2 regions of the Brochothrix thermosphacta DSM 20171 genome follow, and region 1 is predicted to be linked to the other one. Evidence: riboswitches for the same ligand, from Rfam matches in the RefSeq annotation. Region 1 holds a riboswitch; the other holds the start of a gene.

Region 1 (16,315 bases):
CTTGAAAACATTGGATGCCCTCCTAAAATTATTGAAAAACGAATTGCAGAGCTTATTAGTTTTTTAGGTTTTCAAAATATACTTGAACAATCGATTCATACATTATCAGGTGGACAAAAACAGTTGGTAAATTTAGCCTCTGTTTTGATTTTACAACCCAAATTATTAGTTTTGGATGAACCAACTGCTCAACTTGATCCGATTGCGACACGTGATTTTTTAGGGTTATTGAAAAGGATTCATGAAGAATTAGGCATCACGATTGTTATGAGTGAACATCGCTTGGATGAAGTCATTCCGATGGCAACACGATTAGTGATGATGGAGGATGGCAAGATTATAGAAAATAATCGTCCAGAGACTGTCGTGGGGAATCTCTGGCAAGAGCGGGGAAATGCCTTGTTTATTCCACAAGTTCCGCGTTTGTTTTTAGAAATGGGTTCATCGGTTTTGCCATTTTCAGTGTTAGAGGGGCAACGTAACTTGCCTCGATTACAAGAGAACGTAACAGTAGCCAAAAAGGCGGATAATGCGCCTGAGAGAGAACCTATATTAAAAGCAAAATCAATTGCTTTTCAATACGAAAAAAATGGTCGTTTTATTTTGAGAGATCTTAATTTCAGTATCGCTAAGGGAGAATGGGTCGGGATAGTTGGTAAAAATGGCACCGGAAAATCGACTTTTTTAATGGTATTAGCAGGGTTGTTAAATGCGCGAAGAGGTAAGGTAACATTTGCAGGGCGAACACTTAATAAAATCGATTTACAAGAACGATACGAGCGTATTGGCTATGTTTCGCAAAATCCTGCGTATCATTTTGCTTATGACACGGTGTTTGATGAATTTTATCAGCGTGCTATTCAAATAAAGCTTCCACAACCTGAAGAAGCGGTTCAGACAATGTTGCAAGAATTGCAAATAACCCATGTTTCTAAGAGAAATCCGCTTGATTGTAGTGGTGGTGAACAACAGCTGGTTTCATTAGGTTTGGTGTTATTATCAAAACCTGAAATTTTGTTATTAGATGAGCCTACGAAAGGCTTAGATCCTGTTCGAAAACATCATTTAGGAGAGCTTTTAAAGTCTCTGCAAGCCAAAGGAACAACACTTGTAATGGCAACTCACGATATGGAATTTGCGGCAGCATATGGAACAAGGGCAGCGTTACTATTTGACGGTAAAATTTTATCGGAGGCTTCTGTAGCAGATTTTTTCAGCGATAATTTCTTCTATACGACCTCTATTAATCGCTTGGTTCGTAAATACTTACCACAGGCTTTAACATGGGAGGATGTTATACCACATGTCGAAAACTCAAAGAAATTTAATTAAGTTAATCCTTTTTTTGATTTTTATGTTAGTACTATCAGTTGCTATAACCGATAAGTATTATTTATTAATCAGTCTTTTATTTTTGGTTGCAACAATGGTACCGTTATACCGTCGTTTTGAGAACAAAAAAATTCAATCACGTGAAATTGTTTTTATTGCTGTACTTGCAGCTATTGCTGCGACCAGCCGTGTACCATTTGCGATGATTCCGAGTGTTCAACCGACGACTTTTGTGATTATTGTATCTGCCATGGTATTAGGGAGTGAAAGTGGCTTTGTCATTGGTGCGACATCGGCGCTAGTATCTAACATGTTTTTAGGTCAAGGTCCATGGACACCGTGGCAAATGTTTTGTTGGGGCATGATTGGATTCACAGCAGGACTTTTGAAAGATTCCCCAATCTTGAAAGAGATGTGGAGTCGTTTAGTATTTGGCTTTGTATGCGGCTTTCTTTTTGGATGGATTATGAATTTATGGTATGTTGTGGCATATATCAAACCGTTAAGTTGGATTGCATTTGTGCAGGCATATGCTGCTAGTTTTTATTTTGACTTAGCTCATGCACTTTCAAATGTATTTTTCTTACTACTGTTCAGTGCATCGTGGTTGAAGATTATTCGACGATTTCAAAAAAAATATGGTCTAGTCGATTTAAGTAAAGAACAACTTTAATTGCATAGTTAGCTAAACTGTCAAATTTAGAAGGTAGACAAAAAACAACTTATGTTACAATGAATAGGTAAGAAGAACACGATTATAGTATTTTAGAATAATGGAAGTTTGGTGAAAATCCAACACGGTCCCGCCACTGTAATAAGCAAAGAGTGCTTTAAGTCAGGTCTTTTATCTAAATTAAACTGGTACTGTTGTTTCGAGGCAAAAACAATAGTCGCTTATTCCAGTAGACATGTGTCTCTGGTTTTTTTTATTGCACAATGATGTGCAGTTACAAGCTGTTTAATTATTTCTGTTAGAAACCACAGAGGCAGTAAAGAGAGTAATAAATTTTATAATTCACTACAATGTATTTAAAAACTGAATAGTATCTTACAAGGATGTAGGATAATCTAATATAGCAAAGAAGCTCTAGAAAGGTGTGCAGAAAACTGCCTTTTTTCTAAAGCTTCTTTTTATTTTTTTGAAAATAGTAGCGTAAGAGTAAGGGAAGGAATGATTCGAAAATGGAGAAAATAACGTTTAAAAGTGATTTGTTTATTGGAGAAAATGCACTTGATCGTTTGTGCGAGTTTAAAAACGAAAAAATCTTCATTATAGCCGATCGTTTTATTACTAACCTTGGCATCATTGAAGCCATCACCACACGCATCACTGAACACAACACATTTTTTGTTTTCAATGACATCAGTCCAAAACCACAGATTGAACATATCATCGCTAGCATTGCGGCATTAAATGAATTTGATGGTACGATGCTGCTAGCTATAGGTAGCTGTGCTGCGATAGATACAGCTAAAGGTGTTAAGTTTTTTGGACAAAAATGTGGCACTCTTAAAGCAATGCCATTTGTTGTGATTCCAACTGCTGACGGTAATACCTCAGAAGCGGCATCTCTTTCAGTTGTTGAAAAACAAACAGAAACACTAAAATATCCCGTTGTCACCGATGCGATTTTACCAGATGAAACAATACTGGATACGGCATTGATTCAAATGATTTTTCCGAAAGTAGAAACAGAACAATGGAATGTCCCCCATCAAATAACTGCTTATTCAGCAAAAAATGGAAATCAATACAGCAAAGCCTTTGGTTGAAAATAATAAAGGATATAAAAAAACTAACGAATTCAATAGCTAGATTCGTTAGTTTTTTGTGTGGTTAAGAGGTGGAATTTTTCCTATATTCCTTCGGTGTCATCTCAAATTCTTTTTTGAATGTTTTTGAAAAATAACTCATTTGAGTGAACCCTAAACTTTGAGCAATATGGCTGATTGTTAAATCAGAGTGACGCAATAATTCTGAGGCATGAATCATTTTTTGGTGATTCACGTAAGCAATAAAAGTAATTCCTACCTCAGATTTAAAAAGTTTACTAAAATAATAGGGGCTTAAAAATACTTTATTAGCTGTTTCTTCCAAAGTAATTGTACGGTGGAGATGAAGTTTAATATAACGTTTAGCGATTTTTATTTCTTTTTTTTGTTCTAGCAAGGATGTTTTTTCTATAGGGATTGTTCCCTTATGAGGCACTATCATTTTATGGTTTGTATAATAATCACTAAGCACACTTAAAGGATCAACATCACTAAAGCTTAAATACTCTAGATGTTGATGTGATTGCACTTTTTGTTTTAATTGATAAGTCTTTTTTGGAGTTTTAGTCATGCCCAATTAGCTCCTTCATAAATTCATCTACTAACTATAGTGTATCATGTTTGCCCTTTTATAAGTATGTCCATTCGATTAACTTTACTAGTGATATCAGCTTAAAGAGAGCGAATAATAATGAAAGATAAATAAGTAATGATAGTTTCATTTAGCTTACAAGAAAGATGCTAAAATATAGCATCAATCCGTTTTGAAAACGAACGACATTGTTTGAAATATTAATTATATATTATTTTTTCAAGTTGTTAATGAGTGTGATACTGCCTTTAATTGTAGCTTTTAAGAGTCGACTCATCTCATCATCCATTTTTCCATTTTTCATGAACATAAGAGTATTTTCAGCTTCAAGTTCATTAATTGTTTCGTTGATAATGCGTTCAATATCTGTCGCATTTTCTTTGAGGGGACTTCTATCAACAAGGTAATCAATACTGATATTAAAATAGTCTGCGATTAATTTTAGTGTGTCTAAATCTGGCACACCGTGACCCTTTTCATAACGGACAATTGAAGATTGTGTGTTTTTTAAAATCAGAGCAAGTTGTTCCTGCGTAAGCTCATTATTTTGTCGAAGACGACGTAATTTTTTACCAAAAGTTAACCCAGAAGTCATAATGATTCCCCTTTTATTAGATATTTATAATGGTAGTCTAAAAATATTTGATATGTATTATTGAAAAGATACATATGATTGTAATCGTTACCATTTAAAATAAGTATAATAAATTCTTATCACTTTCGTAAAGTAGTTGCTCAAGGTTTTTAATTGCCGTATTTTTTCTTAGTAACTAATCACAAAATAGCTGAAAGCTTTCAATTATTACAGGTTAAAATAGTGTTAGTTAATTTTCTTGAAAATGGTACGTTATTAATGATCTGATAAAGTGGCTAAATTAATAATTTTCAACAGTGTTTCTGTTATTTCAACAGGTGAATCCTTACTGCCATTGGTGATCCAGCTCCTCATAGCCTGAGTAGTACCACCTAAGATGAAGCTTTTTTGAATAGTATTTAATTGATTAAGTTGTGAATTTTCAGCAATGATTTTTTCTGAAAAAGAATAAAAAGGTTGTTCTATTAGATAGAAAAGTTGATTTTTAATTAGTAGATCCAGTGTTTCTGCATCACGTTGCCAATAGTTAAAGCTTAAATTGAGTGCGGCAGGAATAGTTACTAGTTTATTATTCGCTTTTAGTTCTTCAAAATATGCTTCGAAAAGTTGATAAGAACGTGTCAGTAAGATATCGTCTTTGTCTTTAAAGTTACGATAAAAAGTGAGTCGAGCAACACCTGCTTTGTTCGCGATATCAGTGATTGTAATGTCATGATAATTTTTTGTTTTTAAAAGTTGAATTAAAGCTTCAATAATCCATTCTTGGCTGAGTTGAGACTTCTTATTTTTTTTCGTCATGATAGCCTCCTACTTGTAACAAAATCAGGATTTCTGTATCTTGTTTCTAATGTTTATTCGCTCTACAAATTAAGAACACATGTTACTTCCTGTTGAGGGAAAGAAGGAGGATAAGGATGACTTTATTTTTAACATTATTAAGCGGTGTAGCGTGGACGATTGTTTATATTGAATTGATTCGAAATGGATTCAAATATAAAACCTATGCAATGCCTTTATTTGCATTAGGTTTAAATATTGCATGGGAAATTATATATTCAGTTAATGATTTGATTATTAGTGGGAATAGTAGTGGTATTCAAGGGAGTGTGAATTTGGTATGGGCCTGCTTTGATATTATCATTGTATACACTTACTTTAAATATGGTAAAAAATATTTCCCCGAAAGAGCAAAACGTTATTTTGTACCATTTAGCATTCTTGTTTTTGCAACTTGTTTTGCGATTCAGTTTGCCTTTTATTTTAGTTTCGAAGCGATTCCAGCTGCTCAATATTCAGCTTTTTTACAAAATGCAGCGATGTCCATTTTATTTTTAACAATGTTATTCAATAGAACAAGCACGGCAGGACAATCAGTCTTAATGGCTTTTTCTAAATGGATTGGAACTTTGGCCCCCACACTGTTAATGGGTGTTTTAACCGACATTAATAGTTACATCATTATTTGCGGTGTTATTTGCAGTGTATTTGATATTATTTATATCATTTTCTTAGTTAAAATGAAACGTTTGGAAAAGAATAGCAAAGGGGTGTCTATATAATGAAAAATATCTGCATTGTTTTTGATCACCCCTACACAGTTGATGCGTGTCATAATGAACCACATAACCGAAGTTTTTCAGCAGCGTTAGTAACAGAGGCACAAAAATCATATGAAAAAGCAGGCGTGACAGTTGATGTGATTGATCTGCATAAGGATGGGTTTGATCCTGTCATGCACAAAGAAGACTTGATCGCTTGGCGTAAAAAAAAGGTGATAGATTCTCTTGTGGCAGACTACCAAGAACGATTGTTGAAGGCTGACGAAATCGTGTTTATATTTCCGATTTGGTGGGAAGCGATGCCTGCTATGACAAAAGGCTTTTTTGATAAAGTAATCGCTAAAGGAATTATTTATGATGAACCACAGCAGGGGAAAATATTTGTGAATAAGTTGGTTAATTTGAAAAAGGTAAAGTTAGTCACAGTAATGGCAACACCACATTTACTGTATCGATGGCTATTTGGTAACCCTGTGACTAAAATTGTTTTTCGAGGTACATTTAGAAAAATGGGTTTTCATAAAGTTAAGTGGCTTAACTATGCGAATATGACAAAGTTAAGTAATGAGGAGAGAACAAAAAAACTACGTATTTTTGGCAATAAAATCATCAAGTAACTATCATATCTTTTGCTGAAAAAAGATAATACTGTATAATTAATAACGAAGGTGAGGTGAATAATCAATGAAGAAGCGTGTTTTAAAATCATTAGCAAAAGGAGTTGGTTATTCAACAGCTGTTTTCTTCTAAAATTGTCTGACTTAGGGTGAACTTTAATTTTCAGAGCGATCTCTAATATAACTACCCGACGTTAGACAATAATGAATGAGAAGAGGAAAAAGTTATGAATAACATTATTAGAAAAAACCCAGCAACTATGCCAGCACCCGTAGGGGAATATAGTCACGTCACAATTATTCCTAAAAATAGCACACTGTATACTTTTTCAGGTCAAATAGGCGTGGATCATGAAGGTAATATTCCTGAACGTCATACACAACAAGTTGTAAACACCTTTAAGAATATTGAGAGAGCTTTAAAATCTGAGCATTTAACGGCTGAAAACATCATTAAAGTGAATGTTTGGTCAGTTGATGCCATCAATTGGAATCATTTTTATGAGGTTTGGTCAAATTTTTTTGATGTTAACCCTTCGATGACAATTGCTTATATAACAGCTTTAGGGCTGCCTGAAATTAAAATAGAAATCGAAATTTTAGCTGCAGCTCCTGAATAAAGATACGTTTTTCACAAAATAAGGTGAGCTAATAAATCATAAAAAACCACAACATCTCAAAGAGAGTTGTGGTTTTTTTGTATCTCAATATAAAATGATAGCGCCAACAAGATTGTTTTAACACTGTTTAAAGAATGTACAAAAGTATATTTTTATTAGACTTTTAGCAGGTCAATACGTTATTTGAGATAGGAATAGGGGTAAGATGATAAAGGTGTACTTAAAGTAATGTATTGATACGTATATATTAATACACATAAGATAATGGGGGATGTGATGTGCTGATAAAATTAAGCAGGATTATATTAGCGTTAATGCTCATTTTTCATGTGACATTAATACCTAATATTGCCCATGCGAATACGCCAGGATTTACAGGCAGTGCAACCTATACGCCTGATCCAACGGCAAATGATGTTTGGTCAGGTGGTAAACTTTCGTTGAAAAATGAATTCAAAGTGAAGAAGGTAGATATTCAGGATGGTGAACTTCTAAACAAAGTCACGAAATTTAAAATCGTTTGGAAATTGCCACCAAATTTAACACAAGCAGATATTGCGACGGCACTAAGTGAAGATTCGTATGTGCTAGTCGGCACACAGAAAGGAATGCTAAAACCAGAAAATTTCACCACAACCGCCGCTGGTGATCTAGAGTATGTGCTTTCAGATAAGACGTTTAATTTACTAGCGCTGATTGCTTGGTTACTGACCTTATTATTAAATCCTGATGTTACCATTCAAACAAATATTGAGCTAGATGTTGCTAAATTACCCGGTAGTGTCAATGATTATAGTCCTAACAAGGTATTAACTAAAGGCAAGTTACCACCGCGCGATACTAAAACGATGGCTTTCACGACTGAGTTTATCAATGTTAAAGATGTATCTAAAGGTGATTTTACAAGTAATCTTGCAACTTGGAATACGTATCTTTCTCCATGGAACCAAGTCGTTGCAGATAGTACATTGAATGGGAAAAATGATATCACCCCGCTTGAAGTCAATGGGATTAGTCGTGTTTTACAAGGAACCAACTATAAGACACGAAATGTCCAACTGCCGATTAAGCAAAATATTGACATATCGACTTATCAACGAACGGTTAACTTGTTTTCGAAAACCGCAATTTTAGGAACTAATAATGGGCTGGTTCAAAATAGGGCACCGGTTGTCGAAGATAAAATTACCGAGTTAGCAAATGGGAAAAAACAACTTATCAGGCAATCAACTTATAATCTATTTGGTACAGATGGCACAGGAACAACTTTAAGCCCGGTACCGTTAGTATTTAAGCAAGAAACATTGCTAGATTTTAAATTAGCAGATACACAACTGAAAATTCCTGCGGGTAAAGAAACAAAATTGAAGGGCTTGTTGGAATCAGAAGGCACTGACAATAAATTTTATTATAAAATCAATGGTGGTGCAGCAAAAGATTTAACTGCTATTAAATTAGATGGACAAAATTATGAATTTACTCTACCTGGATTTAGTGCGGGGACATATACCGTAGTAATTGGTGTTTCAAATGAGTATAAATTGGGAAAAGAAGTAGGTATGAATGTTGTTGCTCAGCAAGAAGAGCTTAAAATTAGTTCCATCACAGATACGTTAGATTTTGGTACACATGAGATTCCTAAACCAGGAGATATCTTTTATAGTGAAACGCCCTTTTTAGTCAAAGTATTAGATACACAATTGACTTTAAACAAATGGAAGGTTGCTTTGGCTTTAGAAAGTGCCTTTCAAACGGTGGATGGTTCATACTTACCAGCAGATGTTTTTTTAGCGAAAAATGGTCAAAAACAACAACTTACAAATAGTTTGATAGATGTGTATGAGAATACACAAGTGAACAATAAAGTGGTAGATACAATTGCATTTAAAGAACATGAGGGGATTCATATACAAATGAAATCTTCTAATGTACTATTAAATAGAGAGTATAAGGGAACTCTCAAAGTGGTATTGAAAAAAGGGCCCTAAAAAACAAGGGGAAGAAGGAATTGAATATGAAAAAGATTGAAGTGTTGGGGATTACATTAGTGTCTGTAGCTTTATTGGGAGGAGCTGGGACAACAGCATTAGCAGCAGAAGGGGATACTGGTGCTACAACAAAAGGAACAATTATATTTAAAGCAAATGATAGGGTAACACCGCCAGTTGTTGTACCGGTGACACCTACGGATCCAACAGATCCAAATAAAGAAGGTGATAAACCAACTGGAAATACTGAACCGCTAAGAATTGATTTAGCACCTAATTTTCATTTTGGCGAATTCACAGTGGGAACAGGTGTACATACTGCTTCTAACACTCGATTAAATAGTAACAGATGGACGTGGAACTTTAGCTGGTTGGACCGTATCTGTTTCAAAAACAGCATTTACAAATAGTGGACATACTTTACCAGCAACATTCACCTTAACTTCAGCAGAAGTTAAAAATGGTACAAATGTAACTGCCGCATTAGCAGGTGATATTAAAACAGCAGTCACTGTTGATACTGCTAGCCAACCAGTATTCGCTGCAAATGCAGATGAAGGTGGCGGAACTTACTTTAAAAACTTTGATGGTAATAAAGCAACATTAACATTTAATACTGATACTGCTAAGGTAGGAGAATATCAATCAACATTAACTTGGACACTAACTTCAGCAACAGTTGAAGGAGCTCGATAAGTTTTGTTTTTTAAAAATAAATGGTTCTACTTTACTGTGATTTCTCTTAGCTTATTAACGATACCTCTTACTGTAAGTGCAACTTCTCAAGAAAATTTGTCTTATGAAGTAAAACCTTTGTTTGATGACAAACAGCAGGCTGAAGGATTGGATTATTTTTATTTTGAAGTGAAACCTTCTGAAAAGAAAACAGTAGCATTTGAAATTATTAACCATTCAAATGTAAAAAAACACTATAAAATACAGTTGAATCGTGCAGTGACAAATAAAAATGGTTTTATCGATTATAGTTTATCAAATGCACAAGATAGTGAAACGATGACAGCTGATTTTAATCAACTTGTTTCTTTTAGAGAGAAGAGTATTGAAGTCGCTGGAAATGACAAGGTGAAAGTGACAGCCGAAATTACAATTCCTGCGACAAAATTCAAAGGCATTGTTTTGGGTGGTGTTTATATCACTGAAGTTCCTGTGGAGGCAAAAGAAAATAAAGAATCGCATTCATCGGGACTCAAGTTTGATCAGCAATTAGCTTATGCAATTGCAGTTATGCTTCAAGAAGAAATTCCTTATAAAGAAGGTAAAGAAATAGTCTTGCATGCGCTCAAAGCTAAATCTGAGGCAGGTCAATCACAATTGATTCTAATGACAGAAAATTCAAAACCAAATGTTTTGAAGGATGTATCAGTAGTGGTTGATATTTATAAGGACGATCAAAAAAATATATACAAAACATTAAAAAAAGAAAAAATGTCATTTGCACCAAACAGTCGGTTTGAATTAGATATTCCTTGGGAGCAAAGTGAAATGGCTCAAGGTAATTATAAAACCGTCACAACGATTGCTTCAGAAAAAGATAAATGGGTTTTTAAAAATAGCTTCTCAATTTCGCCAGAAGAAGTTAAAAAAGCAGCGGAATCTGATCCATTTATCGAAAAACAAGACAACACGTTACGTAACATCTTAATTGGTGTCGGAGCGCTCTTACTGATACTCATCACTATTATTTTGTTAAAAAAACGTAAATAAATTAGCAGTCACTAAAAAACTCACAACCCTTTAAAGGTGTGAGTTTTTTTGACGTATAGGAGGGTTATCCTATTTTTGTGGCTGTCAATATAAAGAGTGAAGCATCCTTATTCATAAACATGTTTTTGCCATGGTAAAAGGTTTCTCTGTTGATATTCTCGAACCCACTTTTATGAAGTGTTTGAGTGAGCTTATCCTCCTTAAATCCGTTGTGTACTTTATCAGAAATAACCTGTTCATTATAGTCAAAATCCACAATTATTAGTTGACCCTTAGGAGGTAATGTCTCAGATAAATTATTTAACAGAAGAGTAATCTCTTTTACATGAAGAAGAACTTGCACCATAAAGATAGTATTTGCTTCAAGTTTAACTGTTTGTATAGATTGATTTTCAGCATCTAAACATACTGTTTTTGCATTTAAGTGAGAACTTTCCTCCAATTTTTTTTTGACGATATTAATCATATTTTGTGAGGCATCAGCAAATATCACTGTATTAAAAGCATCTAATAGATTCATACCGACAAGCCCGGTACCGCAGCCATAATCTATGGCTGTCTGTGCACTACTTTGCGGACTAAGTTTTTTAAGTATTGAATTGGCTGTTATTTTCGCTATTTTTTCTCTGTCAGGAGTATCATAATTATTTGCAATTCTTTCAAAAACATCAATATTACCCACGATTTCACCCCATTAGTTTATATATAGATTAGTTATAATTTTTATGCTACAGCATAAAAATGGGACTGTCTAATAGTAAGCTTAGAGGATTTTTCTTATTTTTCAGAAAAAAGCTATTTTCTTCTATTATATGTCATTTTTTATTTTAAAAGAACAAAACATGACACTGGATATTGAAAAATACGACTGATGTCGTATAGTATTACGGTTAGATGCGTGCTATAGTAAGAAATAATAATAAAAAAAGAAAGAAGGCAGACTTATTTAATGGAAATTTTTGAACTGATATTATTAATGTTGAGTGCAGTGTTTATATCAAATGTAATTAGCCGCTTTATTCCGAGTATTGCAGTGCCACTCATACAAGTAGCCCTAGGGATAATTTTAGCCATTCCATTAGGGGATCATTCTATGGATTTGAATCCAGAATTATTTTTACTTCTATTTATGGCACCATTATTATTTAACGATGGTGCGAATGTTGATAAAAAAGCATTATGGAGACAACGAAAATCAATTATTTCTTTATCGTTAGGCTTGGTATTTCTAACTGTGGGAGTGCTAGGGATGTTTATTCATTATCTGTTACCAACAATTCCTTATGCTGCTGCATTTGCGTTGGCTGCCGCTTTAGCACCGACAGATGCAGTGGCTGTTAGTGCGCTTGCTGAAAAAGTTCAAATGCCTCACAAAGTAATGCATACACTTGAAGGTGAATCTTTGATTAACGATGCGTCAGGATTAGTATCATTTCAATTTGCAGTTTTGGCACTCGTGACAGGCACTTTTTCATTGATGACAGCTAGCACGACATTTGTACTTTTATCTGTCGGCGGTGTTTTGTTAGGTGCGATACTAAGTAGTTTGAAAATAATGTTTATGCGTTTATTACGTCAGTTAGGAATTGAAAATGAAACTTCATTTATGTTGATGGAAATTTTATTGCCATTCCTTATCTTTATGGTGGCAGAAGCTGTAGGTGTAAATGGTATTTTAGCAGTTGTGAGTGGTGGTTTAGTACATTCAATGTCATACAAGCGTATGAATCCTGAAACTGCACAGCTCAATACATTGTCTAAAAACACTTGGTCAGTGATAACATTCAGTTTAAATGGTTTAGTGTTTGTATTATTAGGAACACAGTTACCGAGTATATTACAAAAAATATGGGCAAACCATGACCTCGATAAAGGAATGCTTTTTGTCTATATTATAGCAATCACAGGTTTATTATTAAGTATACGCTTTTTATGGTTATTATTTTTCCGCAATTTCGAAAGTGAAATTATATCATCTTGGAAAGAACGATTAAAAAGTACATTCCTCTATACCATTTCTGGTGTCCGTGGCACGATAACACTTGTCAGTGCTTTATCTTTACCACTTGTATTAGGCAATGGGAATACATTTATTGAACGAGATCTTTTGATTTTCTTAGCATCGGGTGTCATTATTACAACCTTATTATTAGCTAATTTTTCTTTACCTTTATTTGCACCTCGAAAAATTAAAGCAGAAAAAAACACAAATAATGACGTTGAAATTGATATGTTGCGAACAATCATCAAAGAGTTAAAACGTTACCAAACGGAAGCGAATAAAGCTGCCATATCTAAGGTAATAAAAATTTATAATGAACGAATTTTCGCATTAAGTGACAGTGAAGAACTGTTTGAAAGCGGTAAAAAATTACGAATAAAAGCAATCGAATGGCAATTGGAGAATACTAAAAAATTAGTACTTGAAAAAGATATCGATGTGCGTGTCGCAGTACCTGTATTTAAGCGATTATACAAAAAATACTTTGCAATGACGCGCCAAAAAAAGCGACACAAAGATTTATTTTATCGTCAAATTTGGCGTAAAAGAATACGTTCTTTACGATTAAGACCTTTAAGTGGTGAAGAGCGTCGTCAGCAACGGGCATTGTTGCAAGATGAAAATAATCGTTTTGTTGTTAAGCAAGTTAAGGAGTTACAGGATCCACAATTCAGTGAAGAGGTAAAAGATTTATTTATTTTAAGATTTGAACGTCGCGATCCTAACGTGAGTAATGAAAGTACAACGGGAAGTGTTCAAGATTTAATGGATTTTGCAACTCAAATGGAACGTGAATTAATACAAACGAACTTTGAAACAGGTAAATTGACGCGTAAAGAAATGAAGAGTTACCGTGATAATTTGTTAGCTATTGAAAATGCGATTCAATTTGTAGAATAATGGAAAAAGAAAAGCGTCTTGCATATTTTGCGGGACGTTTTTCTATGTTTTTGTCTACTAGAGGTCAAGCATTTAGGTGAAAATTAATATTGAAATACTGTGGAATAATCATATAGTAAATGAATGTATAATAATATCGAATAGAGTTACGCCAACATGACAATATTGTAATATTAGTATAAAAACGTTAAAAAGCCTTATTTTATGGTATCATAGAACATTGTAAGCCAAAATGTTATTAACAACTATCTTTAATTTATTGCAAAAACAAAAAAAATATGTAATTATGAGAATAGAACTTTGTATCACGATTGTTACATCTTGTAATTATTTTGTAACAAAGAATGGTCAGAACAAAATCTCCTTTAATTAGTGAGAAAAATATAAAAACGCTAAAGCGATGTAACAACTTAAGAAAATGCAATCTTGAGGTTGTATGAAGGAGTGTTGAAATGAAGAGTCATTTGCAAAAATTACGCGAAAATATTTGGTTAGTAAGCACCGTCAAAACTATTTTTTATTTTGCTGTATTTTTAGTATTGATTTACATTTATATTGATAATAATGCAGGCAGCAATTTCATTTATAATGAATTTTAAGATTAAGGGAGGCAGAGGCTTTTTAGCACTCGAAAACTATGAATATTATTGAAAGAATTAATGCTGTTACAAACAGTGCTCCAAATAGTAAGGCATATACAATTAATGGCGAGAGTCATTCATATGAAGAGTTGAAAAAACGTTCAGATGCAATGGCGTTTTATTTAGTTAATACAGCAAAATTAAAAAGAGGAACACCGATTGTAATTTTTGGAGGCAAACAGTTTGAAATGATTGTTAGTTTCTTAGGTGCAATTAAAGCGGGCCTTCCCTATATTCCAGTAGATAGCCATACACCATTGGCTCGACTCGAACAGATTTTAGCTGTTTCAAAACCACAGCTTATCATAGCAGTTGAGGATTTACCTAGTGATTTGAATGTGGTGAGCAAAATTGTTTCTATAAAAGAATTGAAAGAAATTGTATCATCAAATTGTGTAGAGATTCCATTAGAGCAAGCAATTAATAAAGATGAAACTTTTTATATCATCTTTACATCAGGAACAACAGGGGTACCAAAAGGCGTTGAAATTAGCCACGATAACCTTGTTAGTTTTTCAGAGTGGTTGCTCAATGATTTTGATTTAGGAACGGGTAAGAACTTTTTAGATCAGGCACCTTATTCGTTTGATTTATCGGTAATGAACCTTTACCCATCATTATTAAGTGGCGGCAACTTAGTTCCATTAGATAAAGAAACAACGCTTAACTTTAAAAGCTTATTTGAAAAATTACCAGGAATGGCTCTAGATGTTTGGGTTTCGACACCATCATTTGCAGATATTTGTTTAATGGATAAAGCATTTAATGAGGCTAATTATCCCAACTTGCAACGTTTCTTATTTTGTGGTGAAGAATTGACGCTTAAAACAGCTACTAAATTAATAGAACGTTTCCCAAAGGCTGCTATTTATAATACATACGGTCCCACAGAAGCAACGGTAGCTGTAACACAGGTATTAATTACAGAAGAAATTGTTAATAAATACGCTCGTCTTCCGATTGGTCGTGTGAAAGAAGACACTGAAATTATTATCGTTGATGACCAATTACAACCAGTTCCAACCGGTGAAATTGGTGAAATGATTATTTTAGGGCCTGCTGTATCTCGAGGATATCTTGAAAATCCTGAAAAAACAGCTGAATCATTTGTTTTAATAAATGGGCAACATGCTTATCGTACAGGTGATTTAGGAAAATTCGAAAAAGATTTACTATTTTATCAAGGACGAAAAGATTTCCAATTAAAATTTAATGGTTACCGAATCGAATTGGAAGATATCGATCATCATTTAGAAAAAGTTAGTTTTGTACAACGAGCAAGTGTGGTGCCGAAGATGTTAAATCATAAAGTGCAAAATTTAATTGCTTATGTTGTGGCAAAGCCACATGAATTTGAGAAAAACAATCAATTAACGCAAGCGATTAAAGCAGAATTAGCACCCTTGGTGATGGATTATATGATTCCGGGTCGATGGGTTTATGTTGATCAGTTACCATTGAGTGCAAATGGTAAGGTTGATCGCAAAGCATTGATTAACGAGGTGAACAAGTAAATGAGTATTCCATATAACGGGCCAATGTATCTTATTTTAATGATTATTATGTTGAGCCCGCTAGTTATAGGTCTATTGCGTGGTAAACGCTATTTGATTTATCAAAACATTGTAACACTGGTCTTACTATATCTTATTTTTGGAGGCAGTCATTGGCATCAAGGTGTTGCGATTTTATGCTACATCGCTTGGCAATGGTTGCTAGTCTATAGCTACTTTAAGTATCGCAGTAAGAAAAATAATAGTTATGTATTTTACGGGGCAGTATTGTTAGCAATTGCACCTTTAGCGGTATCAAAAATAACACCATTACTTGCACACGAAACATCAATCGTAGGTTTCTTGGGGATTTCATATCTAACATTTAAAGCCGTACAGATGGTAATGGAAATGCGCGATGGTCTCATTAAAAAATTCAGTTCTTTAAATTTTTTAGAGTTCTTACTGTTCTTCCCGA
Region 2 (16,315 bases), 1.0 Mb from region 1:
AGAGGCGCTGCTAGAAATTTCTACGATAAAAACATTTCAAAAACTGCAAAAAATAATTGAGACAAGTATTAAACAAGTGGAACGTGAAATTGACGTGAAACAATTTAGTCCTAATATACAACATGTTTTACAAATTATTATGGAGCGTTACCGCACAGATTTAACATTAAAAGAGGTAGCTGAACAATTGCATTTAAATGCGATGTATTTAGGACAACTCTTTAAAAAAGAAACAAAAAAGAGTTTCTCACAATATTTAAATCATTATCGCATCACAAAAGCAAAAGATTTATTGTTACATTCGGATTATAACATCAATGAAATTAGTGAAAAAATTGGATACACCAGCACAGGCTATTTTTATAAAAACTTTAAAAATGTATCCGGTATTTCACCAAGAGATTATCGCCAACAATTTGGTAATGAAGAGTAGTTGAAAAAACATGAGGAGTGAAATGGGAAATTAGTACATCAACAGAAGGAGTGGTACTCTCGTAAAGCGAATGAATTCGCTACGATATTAGCAAAGGAGTGGTACTCGCTGTCGCTCCGTCCCATACTGTCTTTGTAAGCTCATAGCTTCGCACAACGTCAGCACCCATACTGTCTTTGTAAGCTTTTAGCTTCGCAACAATGTCAGTAATTTCATAAACGCACAAAAAAACATTAGACCTGACATTTAAGTTTTAAATAGACATTCCTCCAGAAAAACTAAGCTTACTGTATCAAAATTTCATAACGGGATTCAATAATATAACGAGACCTGAAATTTAAGTGCTTTAGTAGGCATGAATCAGCCTACCTCAACTGAAATTTCTAGTCTAACACGTTCGATTTTTAATCCATTCTAATTTCGATAAAGTAAAATGAGCTTAGCTTTCTTTCGGTAATCAGTCTATCCTAACTAAAATTTCTAGTCTAATGAATGTTTTTTATTTTTCCAATTTTTTAGAGAATCGACGAGGTGTTTCCACTTTCACTACTTAATTACTAATTCAGTTTCAGTGTCGAAGAAGTGTGCTTTGCTGAGGTTGAAGGCTAATTTAATAATATCTCCGGCTTCATAATCGTCGCGTGCGGGCACCTTAGATACAAATTCTGTGTCTTCAATCTTAGTATATAACATTGTTTCAGCGCCTAATAATTCTGAAACGACTACTTCAACGTCCATTGTACTTTCTGCTAATGTTTCTAACACTAAGGGTTCGTTATGAATATCTTCTGGTCGAATACCAAAAACAAGTTTTTTACCTTCATAGCCTTGTGCTTTTAACACTTTGTATTTACCTTCAGGCACGTGGAAGTTCATGTCGCCGCCTTCAGTGCTAATGTAACCATTTTTCAATTCAACATTGAAGAAGTTCATTGCTGGTGAGCCAATAAAGCCGGCTACAAAAACGTTGTTAGGGTGGTTATAAACTTCCTTTGGAGAGCCGATTTGTTGAACAAATCCGTCTTTCATAATAACAATTCTATCTGCCATCGTCATTGCTTCTGTTTGATCATGTGTTACATAAATTGTTGTTGTTTTTAAACGGTTATGTAGTTTTGCGATTTCAGCACGCATCGCTACACGTAATTTAGCATCTAAGTTAGATAGTGGTTCATCCATTAAAAAGACTTTTGCATCACGCACAATCGCACGTCCTAAAGCAACACGTTGGCGTTGTCCACCTGATAATGCAGCGGGTTTACGTTCCAAATATTCCGTTAATCCTAAGATATCTGCAGCATCTGTTACTCGTTGCTTGATTTCAGCTTTACTGTATTTACGTAATTTCAAACCAAATGCCATATTATCATAAATACTCATATGTGGATAAAGCGCATAGTTTTGGAATACCATCCCGATGTCACGGTCTTTAGGTGCCACTTCATTCATCAATTTATCGCCGATGTAAAGTTCACCATCACTTATGTCTTCAAGTCCAGCAACCATACGAAGGGTTGTTGATTTACCACAGCCTGAAGGTCCAACGAAAACAATGAATTCTTGATCAGCAATTTCAAGGTTAAAATCTGTTACTGCGAAACCGTCTGAGTTGTCATACTTTTTATAAATATTACGCAATGCCATTTGTACCATTTTAAAAACCCCTTTGTTTGTTTTATCTATTACTAGTATATAATGCCAATAAACAATAGCGTATAGACACATCGCACAAAAAAAGTAGCAAACTAACCAAATATGTAAAGGCTTACATTAAAAGGAGGAATTCACATGACACCTACAAAATTACTAACCATCTATCCGACGGCTAAAACGGGTTCAAACCCTTTACCGGCTCATATTAATATCCCTCATGAAACGCAATATCTTAGCATTCCTGAGACCGATTTAACGGCTAGTGAAATAGCATTGTTGACCTCGCTCTACCAACAAGAAATCGTTTCAAAGCCTTCAATTAAACGGTCACCTTGGCATGCCTTTTTAACGGGAGAAACTGCGATCCTTCCCTCGGTATCTGCACCCGTACGTTGTATCTATTTTGATGTCCGTTTTGCAGATAACACTCAACAAATGGGGGAGTGGTTAAATTTATTCGATGCATTATTTGAAGGGCGTCGCACTCGTTTTCTATTAACTGAAACGAGTGGCGTATTGGTAGAAGAAAAAACAACGGATGCTCTAACAGATGAAAGTCTGGCGTCAATACTGACGGTCTTAGATAGTGATTTTTATGCCCATTCAAGTTGTGTGATCGGTTCATATTATGATGTTTCACCACAATTACCCGCTTATTTTATAGAAGAAAAGCGTTTATTTCAAGTTCATTTACAACATTTAACAGGAGATAGTGTTGTGAACATTCCTAAGTTGTTATTTAAAGAACATGCGAGTCAAATGACGGCAGATAGCGTTATCTTACAACAATTAAAAGAGGTGTTAATTGCACAACCTGATACTGTTTCTTTAATTAAGGAATTATGGAAAAATGAAGGGAACATTGCTCATACTGCCCAAAAATTATTTATTCATCGGAATACATTGTTATATCGCATTCAACGGTTTTATGAACAAACCGGATTATCTCTTAAATCAAATGAAGCCTTATTTTTATGTTATCTGCTAGTTGGTGTGTAAACAAACAGAAAGTTGAACAGTTTAATAGAGAACCAAAAAAACCACCCAAAAGGGTGGTTTTTGAGTGTGGAAAATAATTATAATTTTAAAACATTTTATTTTTTCTTATACTTCTTAATTATCGCTTTCATGTACTGACGTTGACTGACGGGGTTAGCTTTTCGTTCAAGGTAAGCCAGTTCTTTTTGCAGTTTCGTATATTCAGCCCAACGTTGTGTCGAAAGAGTTCCGTCTGTCAATGCCGCTGTGACTGCACATCCCGGTTCATTGTTATGCGTACAGTTATTGAAACGACAGTTTGCAGTCAGTTCCTTGATATCGGTAAAAGTAGTATCTAAGCTTTCTGAATCAGCCCAAAGCTGTAGTTCGCGCATACCAGGTGTATCAATAATCCAAGCGTCACCGACCGGTAATAAAAAGCGCGAGGTGGTTGTATGGCGGCCACGACTATCGTCGTCACGAATACCGCTCGTTGTTTGAATTTCTTCACCTGCTAAATAATTGAGCAACGTTGATTTACCTGCACCCGATGAACCCACAAGCGCGATTGTTCGGTGCTCAACAAGGCGCTTGTTTAAACGATCAAAACCAGCCCCATTTAAAGCACTGCAAGCAATAATTTCGATGCCCATATGTTCACTTTCAACTTGGGCAAGGTAATCTTCGAGGTCTGTCACTAAATCACTTTTTGTTAAAACAATCACAGGGATAGCACCACTGTCCCAAGCTGTTGTCACATAGCGGTTCAGTCGTTTCAAGTTGAAATCCTTGTTAAGGCTCATCACCAACCAAACTTCTTCAATATTAGCGGCAACTACTTGACGTTCGTCTTTCTCACCGGGAATATTACGCACAAAGTTTGTTTGGCGCGGTAAGCGTCGATGGATCACCTGTTTTGTTTCATCGGTCACCACCCAATCACCGACAGCCGGTAGCTCAAATTTTGTTGTGATCGTACGTGAAAAGCTCCCAGTTAATTTAAGGTTTATTTTACCTTCGAGCGTTAATGCTTGGTAAGTATTTTGTCCGGTCACAGTTATGCGTGCCAATCGTGAGCGTTCTTGCTCAGTGAGTGTATCTTCGAAAAACGTGTGCCATCCGAGTTGTTCTAGTGTGTACATAAATAATCTCTCCTCATAATTGAGGGAGAAGCACTGTTAGGAAATCTTCGCCCTCATCTCTAATTGATTTACAACGGCGTATAATGTAGTTAAAACTCCCATCATGCAACATCCTTTCTGGTTCTTGATAGTTATCAAGTTAATAGTTTTATTATGGCATGAACGTGTAGGGGACACAAGTCATATTTTTTAGCGTTGAAGCAGTTTCTATTTTCACAAGCTTGCCTTATAATGTAAGAGTGGAATGAAAACGATGACATTTTGAAAGAGGGTGCGCATGATGCCAACAAACGCAATAAAAGAAAGCTGCTTGTTAGCAACCGAACAACATGTAAAACAATTGTTAGCTGCAGATACCACAGGTCATGATTGGTGGCATATTCATCGTGTGCGAAAGTTAACTTTAACGCTTGCAAAAGAAGAGCAGGCAGATCTGTTTATTTGTGAAATGGCTGCATTGCTTCATGATACAGTGGATGACAAGTTGGTAGCTGACGAAAAAATAGCGCAAACTGAACTTTTAGATTGGTTGTTTGAGCAACAGTTAGAAGAGAACGTTGTTCGGCAAATTATGCAGATCATTGCAGATATGTCTTTTAAAGGTGGTAGTAATGCGGATAAAGTTTTATCGCTCGAGGGTAAAGTGGTGCAAGATGCTGATCGTATTGATGCGCTTGGTGCGATTGGGATTGCGCGTACGATGGTATATAGTGGTAGTAAAGGTCGCCCGATGCATCTTCCGAATGCGCAACCACGTCTAAACATGACACTGGCAGAATACCGAAATGACGAAGATACAGCAATTATGCATTTTTATGAGAAATTACTGACTTTAAAGGATACAATGAATACACTAACTGGAAAAAAACTCGCAGAGCAACGGCATTTGTTTTTGGAAACGTACCTTGAACAATTTTATGCGGAGTGGGCTGGCGAACGTTAAAAATTAAGGAGGCATTATGACTAAAAAACGAGTAAGAAATATTTTCTTTACATTGATTATCTTAGGGCTACTAATCTTCCAAAAACAAATTGGCTATACACTGAGTCTTGTTTTGGCGGGGATTATTATTGCTTACTATATTGCAGAAGGCATTATCCGTACAAGAGGCTCAAAGCACGACCAACCGAAGTAAAGGAGTGGTTTTATGTTTACATATGAAATTATTCAAAAGTTTAACTCATTAGAACTTGCTCTCTATGAATATATCCAAAAGCACCCACGTGAAATTTTATACATGACTGTTCGTGAACTAGCAGATGCGGTACATGTTTCCACTTCAACTGTGATGCGTTTTTGTAAAAAAACGGGCTGTGAAGGTTATACAGAATTTCGCTTTCGTTTTAAAATGAGCTTGGCTAAAGAGACAGAAAAACGTCGCGAATCAAATTCAATTTCGGAAATTATGAATTATTTTAAATACATCGATAACCCTGTCTTTGATGGTAAAGTTAATCGCATCGTATCATTAGTACGTGATTCTAATCGAATTGTGTTCGTTGGTATTGGGACGTCAGGTGCGATTGGAAAATATGGGGCACGTTATTTTTCAATGAATGGCAAATTTAGCCATTACATCGAAGATCCTTTTTATCCAGTAATGGAAGAATTGGACCATAAAACAGTTGTTATTGCTTTATCTGTTTCAGGCGAAACCGAAGAAACAGTCTTATTATTAGATAAATTAAAGCAACACGGCTGCCAAATTGTAAGTATAACAAACCAAGAGAACGCAACGATTAGCCGAATGTCGGTCGAAACAATCTCTTATTATATGTCGAATGAGCGCATTGCAGGTGATTACAATACAGCGAGTCAAGTACCTGTCATTTATATTATCGAAGAAATCGCTCGACGTTTGCCGATAAAATAACCTAACAGTAACAACCCAACCATTTGATCCTAATAAGGATGAGATGGTTATTTTTTTGCTGTAAAAAATACAAGGTGTTTTTTTTATGTAACAAATTTCCCAATGAAATACGAGTGTTTTAATCAATGAATACGCTTTATTTTCGCAAATATTTTGATAAGATATACTTGTTAACAAAAAGTAAAGGCTTACATCATAGGAGGATAAGAAATGGCTATCAATTATACAAAGTCAGCAAAAGAAATTATCAAAGCAGTGGGTGGCGATGAAAACATCAACAGCCTGACACACTGTGCTACGCGTTTACGTTTCATTTTAAACGACGACAAAATAGTGAATAAAGACGAAGTGAATAAAATTGAAGGCGTTATCACTACAATGGAAGCAGGCGGGCAATTCCAAGTCGTGATTGGTAATCACGTCAAAGATGTTTACGAATTGATCATGCAAGACATTAAAGTAGACGATAGTAAAGCATCGAATTCAAACAACAAAAATAAAGTCGGTGTATTCAGTCGTATTATCGATGTTATCTCAAGTATTTTTGCACCGTTCTTATATACTTTAGCAGCTTGTGGTATTTTACAAGGGTTGTTAGGTGTAATGGTAGCTTTAGGTTGGTTAGATACTGCTGGTGGGACTTACCGTATTTTAAACTTCGTTTCATGGACTGGTTTTACATTCTTACCCGTGTTGATTGCGATTACAGCAGCGAAAAAATTTGGTGCTAACATTTATGTGGCAGTTGTAACGGCATGTGCACTTGTTAACCCTGATTTCATGAAAATGTTTGCAGCCAATGATTTTTTAAACAATGCTTCAGCAGATCCAAAAGTGCAATCAATGATTACACAAGCAACAAATAACCCTGATACAATGAAATTAATTAATGATGTATTAGGCATTCCTGTTCTATCACAACCGCTTGATTTCTTAGGCTTACCTATCAAAATGTTAAGTTATACTTCATCGGTTATTCCAATTATTTTAGCAATTTGGATTTTATCGTATGTCCAACGTTTCTTTGAACGTATTTTACCATCAGTTATTCGTAACTTATTCACGCCATTATTAAGCTTAGTAATTATTGTACCAATGACTTTATTAGTATTTGGACCAGTTGGTAGTACAATCGGTGGCGCAATTGGTGATGTATATAACTTCTTATACGGTCTTAGCCCAATTATCGCGGGAGCCATCGTAGGTGGGTTCTGGGAAGTGCTTGTTATCTTCGGCGTTCACTGGGGTATTACACCAGTGACAGTAGGGAACTACGCATCTCTAGGCTACGATACGTTCACCGCATTACAAGCCTCAGCTGTGTTTGCGCAAGCAGGCGCTGCACTCGGTGTATTCTTCAAATCACGCGATAGCGCAATGCGAGGTGTTGCATTACCTGCAGCTATCACAGGTTTCTTTGGTATCACAGAACCAGCGATTTACGGTGTTACATTACGTTTGAAAACACCCTTTATCATGGGTTGTATTGCCGGAGCTGTCGGTGGTGCAATTGCTGGTGCTTTCCGTTCAGTATCTTGGGCATACAACATGCCCGGTATCGCAACATTACCGGCCTTTTTCAAGAGTGGTCATGCAACAGAATTTATCGGCTTGTTAATTTCAATCGTCGTTGCGTTTGTACTTGGCTTAGTATTAACTTACGTTGTTGGCTTTAAAGAAGAAGCAAAATAAACCTAAACCAAAAATGAGGAGGATATTGACATGACTAAGTTAAATGATGATTTTTTATGGGGTGGCGCTGTTGCGGCCCATCAAGTTGAAGGCGCATGGAATGTGGGAGGTAAAGGCCCAAGTATTGCAGATGTCTTAACTGGTGGTGCACATGGTGTTGACCGTATCATTACAACAGAAATCGAATATAAATATCGTTATCCAAATCACGAAGCGGTCGATTTTTATCATACCTATAAGGAAGATATTGCGCTCTTTGCTGAGATGGGCTTCAAGTGTTTCAGAACCTCAATCGCATGGTCTCGCATTTTCCCGAAAGGGGATGAAACAGAAGCGAATGAAGCAGGTTTACAATTTTATGATGACTTATTTGATGAATTGCTTAAATATGGTATCGAACCCGTTGTAACATTATCACATTTTGAAATGCCAAATCATTTAGTGACAGCATACGGCGGTTGGAAAAACCGTCAAGTCATTGATTTTTTTGTCCATTATTCAGAGGTGGTCATGCGTCGTTATCAGAAAAAAGTTAAATACTGGATGACATTCAATGAAATTAACAATCAAAAGAGTTTTAAAGCACCGTTATTCGGTTACACAAACTCAGGTGTTATTTTTAATGATGCGGAAAACCCGGAGGAAACGATGTATCAAGTCGTGCATCATCAATTAGTAGCAAGTGCAAAAGTTGTGACAATAGGTCATGAAATTAACAAAGACATGCAAATCGGTTGTATGATTGCAGTTGTGCCGCTATATCCGTATTCATGTCACCCTGATGATATGATGTTATCAGTTGAATCAATGCATGATCGTTACCTGTTTGGGGATGTACATGTTCGAGGTGAATACCCAAGTTACGCTTATAAAGAGTGGGAGCGTAAAGGTTTCAATATTGAGATTACAGCAGAAGATAGTGCCGCTTTACGTGCTGGAACGGTCGATTATGTCGGTCTAAGTTATTACATGACCAATACTGTACGTGCAGGTGTTAAAGGTGAAGGCACCGCAACGGCTGGTTTTGAAGGGAGTGTTCCCAATCCGCATGTTAAAGTATCAGATTGGGGCTGGCAAATTGATCCGGTTGGTTTGCGTTATGCTTTGAACTTACTACATGAACGTTATCAATTACCATTATTCATTGTGGAAAATGGATTTGGTGCAATTGATACGCCTGAAGCTGATGGGACAATTAACGACGATTATCGCATTGCTTACTTAAAGGCACATATCGAAGAAATGACAAAAGCTGTCACTTTAGATGGTGTGGATTTAATGGGTTATACACCGTGGGGATGTATCGATTGTGTATCCTTTACAACAGGTGAGTACAAAAAACGTTATGGTTTTATCTATGTAGATAAACATGATGATGGTAGTGGCACAATGGCACGCTCGAAGAAAAAAAGTTTTAACTGGTATAAAGAAGTCATTGCCAGCAATGGTGAAAATTTATAAAAAGACTGATAGCAGTTGTTGCAATCCCATTGAGGTGTGTAACAACTGTTTTTTCACTTATAAATGACAAAAATCAAAATTGACAAATAAAAAAATAAACAGTATGATTAAGCTATCATTTTAATATCGGTGTACAAAGACGTACACGACGTGATTGGCAAAGAGGCCCAGATTTTCCGATGTTTACCATCGGAAAGTTTGGGTCTTTTTTTTGAAAATAAATCTGGAAGAAGGTGGGTTTAAGTTGAAAAAAGTTATCTTTATGGGCCCAGTAGGTTGCGGGAAAACGACATTATCACAAAGAATGTTAGGGCTCGCTTTACAGTATGATAAAACACAGGCAGTGGCTTTTTACCTTGATATTATTGACACGCCAGGGGAATATATTTTACATCGCCAGTATTACAGTGCATTATCAGTTACTGCAGCAGAAGCTGATGTTATCGCTTTAATGCAAAGTGCCACAGATAAAACACAAGTTTATTCACCCGGATTTGGTAGTATCTTTCCAAAACCAGTCATTGGGATTGTGTCAAAAACTGATATTGCTGAATCCGATGCAGTGATACAACAAACGAAACAACGCTTGCGTGAAGCAGGGGCACGCCAAGTTTTTTGCTTATCAGCTGTGGATGAAATGGGTGTTAAGGAGTTATTAGCTTATCTAGAGGAGGAAGAAATTAAATGAAACTTTATACAAAAACAGGTGATGCGGGTCAAACAAAACTGGTCGGGGGTACAAGTGTTGCTAAATCTTCGGAACGTGTGGCATCTTACGGAACGATTGATGAATTAAACGCATGGTTGGGTTATACGTTAATACAACTTAATCCGCTGCATGCTGATATTTGTTACGATATCGAAACGATTCAACAACTGTTATTTGATTGTGGCACAGACTTGGCAACACCAGCGGGTCATCGTGCGTATCGCTTAAGTGAAAAGGATGTTATTTGGCTTGAAGGGCGCATCGATGTTTATGCGGATGAACCCCCAATGATTGAACATTTTATCATACCAGGAGGCACACGAGATGCTGCGTTATTACATGTGGCTCGAACAACGACCCGTCGTGCCGAACGTCATGTTGTCGCACTATTACAAGAAGAAGAAATAAATGGGGCGGCCTTACGTTTCCTTAATCGCCTCTCAGATTATTTTTATGCAGTAGCTCGTGCGGTCAATACGCGTCAAGGCCAAACAGATGTCTTTTATCAAAATTCAGATAAGGTTTTTCATAATTTTTAAAGCTTGAATTTTCAAGATGCGCATGCTAGACTGGAATCAGTTAGAATGAACTAACTTGGTAATTCCTACACAAATAGTATTTAGAATACAAAAATGGAAGTTTGGTGTAAATCCAACGCGGTCCCGCCACTGTGATAAGTACATTGTGCTTTAAGTCAGGTCTTTGATTGTATTCTGCTATTGCGGACTGTTTCGTGGTAAAACAGGCTGTTTTTCGAAATTGAAGACGCCCATTGTTTTAACAACGCAGTAGCAAGTGAATGTGTACCGATGCCAGCACACTGAAGTGCAACTTAAAAGCAATGGGCATGTCACTTCCAATGGCGTAAGTGGATCAAAACAAGGTCGTTTTGTGAATGCCTTATTTAATGTACACTAACAGCTACACCAAATAAATAGACACATACATTGTTGTATGTGTGCAAAGCAAAGAAGCTTAAAGGCTGTCATTCTGGCAGTTCTTTCGAGCTTCTTTTTTACGGTCTTATTTAAGGAGGAATAGAAAATGAAAGAAATTAGCATTAAAACAACGGTATACACAGGGGAAGATGCATTGGGACATTTGGCAACAATCGCAAACAAAAAAGTGTTTATTGTCACTGATCCATTTATCGTATCATCAGGTATGATCGAACAAGTCACAAGCCGTTTGCAACAATCAGTCGAACATCTTGTTTTTAGTGAAATAACACCAGATCCACCGATTGAAACAGTGGTTAAAGGCATTGATACAATGGCAGAATTTGCTGCTGATATTATTTTAGCAGTGGGGGGCGGTTCAGCAATCGATGCGGCGAAAGCGATGAAATATTTCGGTGAAACCTTACGCAATCTAAAAGGCACACAGTTCATTGTTATTCCAACAACGAGCGGAACTGGCTCTGAAGTCACGAATTTTTCGATTATTACCAGTGCTGATAAAGGCGTTAAATATCCACTTGTCACAAACGCAATTTTACCAGATATTGCGATTCTCGAAACAAACCTTGTGAAATCAGTGCCACCTCATATTACAGCGGATACAGGAATGGATGTGTTAACACATGCTTTAGAAGCCTATGTTTCGACCAACGCGAACGATGTGAGTGACGCTTTAGCTGAAAAAGTAGTACAGCTTGTTTTTGAATACTTACCGCGTGCTTATAAAAATGGTGCTGACATGGAAGCGCGTGAGAAAATGCATATGGCTTCGTGCATGGCCGGAATGGCATTTAATATGGCATCACTCGGAATTAACCACGGGATTGCACATGCAGCGGGGGCCAAATTACATATCGCTCATGGTCGTTTAAATACCGTATTAATGCCAGCCATTATTCGCTATAACAGTCATATTGACGAGGTACAGGGTGTACCCGCTAATCTTGCAGCAGAACGTTACGCACATTTGGCAAAATTGTTGGGATTGTCCATCACGAATAGACGCGTGGCAGTTAAAAACTTGATGCGAGCGATTGAAAAATTACGACAAACACTTGAAATGCCAGCCACATTAAAACAATGTGGTGTTACAGTAGACACAATCACAGCGCTAGAAGTTGAAATAGCAACAGCTGCACTCGTTGATGGTTGTACAGCAACTAATCCACGTGTACCGACAAATGATGAAGTTGTGTCGATTTTACGACATGTCCTTTAAAAAATTTTTCAGCACTCGGCATCATCTTGACATCAATTTTAACAATCACTATAATAATGGTATAAGACACAAGGATGTGTCGCTAATTAGAGCAATGGAGCTCCTAACCTACGAGATATCAACCGATATTTTGTTTGTTTAGGAGCTTTTTTAATTTTAGTAAAGAGGTGAAACAATGTCTGAACAAGAAAAACAACGTATGATTCAAGAATATGTTCCTGGTAAACAAGTCACTTTGGCACATATTATTGCGAGCCCTAACCGCGAAATCTATACAAAACTTGGTTTAGCCGATGAAAGTTATGGTGCGATTGGTATTTTAACGATTACGCCTAGTGAGGCAGCAATAATAGCTGTTGATATTGCGACAAAAGCAGGAGCCGTCGAGATTGGTTTTATCGACCGTTTTAGTGGTTCTGTTGTTTTAACAGGCGATGTATCATCTGTTGAAGCAGCTATCAGTGAAGTGTTAGTTGGTTTACAAACGATACTCGGATTTACAGGCACAAAAATCACCAGAACATAGCAACACAATACGAGATAGAAATGGACGTGACGTGATGAATGGACGCATTGTAGTAGTCGATGATGAACCTATTACAAGAATGGATATTCGTGATGTATTGGAAGAAGCGGGTTACGACGTAGTGGCTGAAGCTTCAGATGGTTTCGAAGCAATTGAAGCATGTAAAAACATCGCCCCGATTTAATCATTATGGATATACAAATGCCAATTTTAGATGGTTTAAAAGCAGGTAAAAAAATTCTCGCTGACCAGTTAGCACAAGGTATTATCTTTTTATCGGCATTTAGTGGTGTTGAACATACAGAACGAGCAAAAAAAGCAGGTGCAATCGGGTATCTCGTGAAACCTCTGCATGAAAAATCATTAATTCCCACGGTTGAAATGGCTATCGCAAAAGGACAAGAAACCACAAATCTTATCAAAAAAATTGAAAAATTATCCTTAAAACTTGATGAGCGTAAAATTATTGAAAAAGCAAAGGGGTGCTTGATGTTGCGCGACCATATGACAGAGGATGACGCTTATAAAACAATCCGTGAATTGAGCATGAATAAACGGTGTCGCATGAGTGAAATCGCTGAGTTGATCGTGATGACCGATGAGTAAAGCAGAACTGAGACGTCTTTGTGAAAAACATTTGGATTTAAGCTCGGCAGATATTGCAGAACTCGTCCGTGTTTCAGAAGAACTTGAAACATCATCTCGATATGAAGAAGTAGATGTTTTTATTGATATTTTTGATCAGGTGACTCGCGAAGCAGTGGTTGTTTATCATAAACGACCCGTTTGTTTACCATCTCTTTATCAAGGTAATGTTGTGGGTTTGGAAGCGAATAAAAAAAATGAACCCGGTGTTTATCGTACGATGACAACAAGTTTAAATTCGATGGGGCTATATGCAAATAGTCAAGAACAGCGTTTAATCAAACAAACAGTGTATCCTATTCGGAATGATTGCCGTACAATAGGTGTTTTGATTGTTGAGGAAGCAGCACGAGAACCCCATAAAAGAACGAGTCTTCAAGTTGAACCCTTCTTCCATTTAGAAGATGCCATCTTAGCAGATGAAATCAACGAAGAACTACTTGTGTTTGATAATCAAGGGATTCTCATTAAAGCAAATAGAGCAGCTCATCTTTTTTATCAACAGATTGGGTATATCGGTAGAATTCAGGGGTTACATTATGATAATTTAGCGCTGGATAGCACTACTTATGATTTTTTACTGTATCAATTAGAACGTCAAAAACATGAAACAGAGACAGTCATTAAATATGATAATTACCACTTGTCCATTAAAAAGATATGGACGAAGCACGATGATCAATTGATGATGATTATTCGGGATGTCACAGATATCAAAAACAAAGAAGCAGAAATTATTTCGAAGTCAGTTGCTATTTTGGAAATACATCATCGCGTTAAAAATATTTTACAGTCTGTTGTTTCATTGCTAAGAATACAAGCAAGACGAGTGACAAGCGAAGAGGCTAAAATTGCACTGCAAGAGAGCATTAATCGTATGTTGGTGATTGCTCAAACACATGAAATGTTATCAATGCAAGTGGAGGATGCGTTAGAGCTAAAACCCATTCTAACATCGATCTCTCATAATATTGAACGGTTATTTACTAATATTCAACCGCTAACACTTGAGATAATAATGACGGATAACATCTACTTAAATGGTAATCAGATGGTGAGTTTATCACTTGTTATCAATGAAATACTCCAAAACGTTTACGAATATGCGTATCCGCAAGGCAGTATGGGGCGTGTGATAATTACCGTGAAAAAACACAATCAAATTGTTGATTTAACAATTACTGATTTTGGCTGTGGCTATAATACCAAAACCGCGGGTCAAACAAGTTTAGGTTTAATGATTATTAAAAGTTATGTCAGCGAAAAATTAAAAGGTAAATTATCAATCTCATCAGGAGAAAAAGGGACAACGACCCATATTCTCTTTAAAAACACACTTGAACAGTGACGTTTAAGTGATTCAGGCAAAGATGCTTGGAGAACAGTAACATGCGACTATAGGTTGTATGTGCTTTCTTCAAGCATCTTTTTTTAGAGGAGGCAAAGTTATGTTAGAAAAGATGTTAACTGTCGGGATCGATTTAGGAACGTCAACCACACAACTCGTATTGTCGGAATTAACGATTGAAAACCTCGCATCCGCCTTCAGTGTGCCGCGAATTACTATTTCTGATAAACGCGTGATTTATCGCAGTGATATTATATTCACGCCGCTTCTTTCAGAAGAAGTGATTGATGCAGAAGCAATTAAAACATTTGTTTCTCAACAATACCAAAAAGCAGGTATTAAAAAAGAACACATCCAAATGGGTGCCGTTATCATCACAGGTGAAACCGCGCGAAAAGAAAATTCAGCCTTAGTTCTAGAGGCATTAAGTGGTTTTTCAGGAGATTTTGTAGTGGCAACAGCGGGACCAGATTTAGAAAGTATTATTGCAGCTAAAGGTGCAGGTGCACATACGTATTCAGAAAAAACGCGCAAATCGGTGGTCAACCTCGATATTGGTGGTGGTACGACTAATCTAGCTGTGTTTACTGATGGAGAACTGATCGATACCGCTTGTTTTGATATCGGAGGGCGCTTAGTTAAAATCAATCCAGACACCCGTGAAATCACTTTTATTACAGAGAAAATCAAACGGGTTATTGCTTCTGCAGGTTGGGATATCAAAGTGGGTCAAACAGCCAGCGTTAAAAAGTTAACACCATTAGCACAAGAAATGGCATGTATATTGGCTCAAAGCATTGGTGCAGCTGAAAAAAGCCCTTATTATGAACAATCAATTACGCACCATGGCTTAACAAGTAATGTGGCAAGTGATTATGTATCATTCTCTGGCGGGGTTGCCGACTGTATCGCTGTTGAGCTGGGAAGTGATCCGTTTGAATTTGGTGATATGGGGCAGTTATTAGGTTGGGCAATTGCTCAATCATCAGCGTTTCAAGCAATGGCAATTATTCCTTCAGTTGAAACGATTCGAGCCACCGTTGTTGGTGCAGGTTCGCATACCGCAGAAATCAGCGGCAGTACGATTTCGTATACAGGTGCGAGTTTGCCGCTACGAAATTTACCAGTATTAAAACTAACTGATGCAGACAACCGTTTAGAAAGTGAACCGTTGGCGAAGAGTATCACTGAAAAACTCGGTTGGTACAAGGTAAATGAAGAGTTTCAAATGATAGCTTTAGGATTTGAAGGTGAACCCAGCCCAAGCTTTACACGTATCCAATCCCTAGCGAAGGCAATTGTCACAGGTTTACAGCCCCTTATTGAGAAGAACTATCCAGTTGTGATTGTTGTTGCTCAAGATATGGCAAAAGCGTTAGGTCAAGCATTGTTTGCTGAATTACCACAAGCGCATCCCTTTGTTTGTCTTGACAGTGTCAAGGTAGAAAATGGCGACTATATTGACATTGGTTTACCGGTAGCAGAAGGAAAAGTGTTACCTGTTATCGTTAAAACACTCGTCTTCAATTAAGGCAGACTGAAGAGAAGCACATGCATCACTTAGGAAAATGAGGCAATTAATAAGTGACTTCAAGCAACAAAATTAAAGGAGGAAATAAAATGATTTTAAAAACAAGTTTATTTGGAAAAGTGTATGCTTTTCAATCAGTAATGGA

What was found. Region 1 has a riboswitch for cobalamin ahead of V6S17_RS02200 (iron-containing alcohol dehydrogenase). Riboswitches for the same ligand answer to the same signal wherever they lie in the genome.
Region 2: another riboswitch for cobalamin. It lies ahead of V6S17_RS07360 (1-propanol dehydrogenase PduQ); the one in region 1 lies ahead of V6S17_RS02200 (iron-containing alcohol dehydrogenase).

Annotation. Positions count from the first base shown of each region.
Region 1 is NZ_CP145608.1:412,688-429,002, forward strand. Features, by position in the region: gene V6S17_RS02190 (ABC transporter ATP-binding protein) at 1-1,332, shown strand, start outside; gene V6S17_RS02195 (ECF transporter S component) at 1,304-2,005, shown strand; adenosylcobalamin (AdoCbl) riboswitch at 2,082-2,229, shown strand; gene V6S17_RS02200 (iron-containing alcohol dehydrogenase) at 2,515-3,105, shown strand; gene V6S17_RS02205 (helix-turn-helix transcriptional regulator) at 3,170-3,676, opposite strand; gene V6S17_RS02210 (helix-turn-helix domain-containing protein) at 3,909-4,292, opposite strand; gene V6S17_RS02215 (TetR/AcrR family transcriptional regulator) at 4,548-5,090, opposite strand; gene V6S17_RS02220 (hypothetical protein) at 5,207-5,851, shown strand; gene V6S17_RS02225 (NAD(P)H-dependent oxidoreductase) at 5,851-6,468, shown strand; gene V6S17_RS02230 (RidA family protein) at 6,696-7,088, shown strand; gene V6S17_RS02235 (hypothetical protein) at 7,367-9,076, shown strand; gene V6S17_RS02240 (WxL domain-containing protein) at 9,103-9,486, shown strand; gene V6S17_RS12650 (WxL domain-containing protein) at 9,416-9,772, shown strand; gene V6S17_RS02245 (DUF916 domain-containing protein) at 9,776-10,801, shown strand; gene V6S17_RS02250 (class I SAM-dependent methyltransferase) at 10,866-11,483, opposite strand; gene V6S17_RS02255 (cation:proton antiporter) at 11,751-13,703, shown strand; gene V6S17_RS02260 (teichoic acid D-Ala incorporation-associated protein DltX) at 14,156-14,302, shown strand; gene dltA (D-alanine--poly(phosphoribitol) ligase subunit DltA) at 14,341-15,858, shown strand; gene dltB (D-alanyl-lipoteichoic acid biosynthesis protein DltB) at 15,859-16,315, shown strand, end outside.
Region 2 is NZ_CP145608.1:1,449,713-1,466,027, reverse strand. Features, by position in the region: gene V6S17_RS07415 (response regulator transcription factor) at 1-433, shown strand, start outside; gene V6S17_RS07410 (ABC transporter ATP-binding protein) at 980-2,086, opposite strand; gene V6S17_RS07405 (helix-turn-helix domain-containing protein) at 2,222-3,085, shown strand; gene rsgA (ribosome small subunit-dependent GTPase A) at 3,181-4,206, opposite strand; gene V6S17_RS07395 (HD domain-containing protein) at 4,484-5,149, shown strand; gene V6S17_RS07390 (hypothetical protein) at 5,166-5,342, shown strand; gene V6S17_RS07385 (MurR/RpiR family transcriptional regulator) at 5,355-6,080, shown strand; gene V6S17_RS07380 (PTS transporter subunit EIIC) at 6,291-7,772, shown strand; gene V6S17_RS07375 (6-phospho-beta-glucosidase) at 7,803-9,233, shown strand; gene V6S17_RS07370 (EutP/PduV family microcompartment system protein) at 9,478-9,921, shown strand; gene V6S17_RS07365 (cob(I)yrinic acid a,c-diamide adenosyltransferase) at 9,918-10,481, shown strand; adenosylcobalamin (AdoCbl) riboswitch at 10,550-10,697, shown strand; gene V6S17_RS07360 (1-propanol dehydrogenase PduQ) at 10,987-12,120, shown strand; gene V6S17_RS07355 (BMC domain-containing protein) at 12,296-12,646, shown strand; partial or broken gene V6S17_RS07350 (ANTAR domain-containing response regulator) at 12,681-13,252, shown strand; gene V6S17_RS07345 (sensor histidine kinase) at 13,245-14,639, shown strand; gene eutA (ethanolamine ammonia-lyase reactivating factor EutA) at 14,740-16,170, shown strand; gene V6S17_RS07335 (ethanolamine ammonia-lyase subunit EutB) at 16,260-16,315, shown strand, end outside.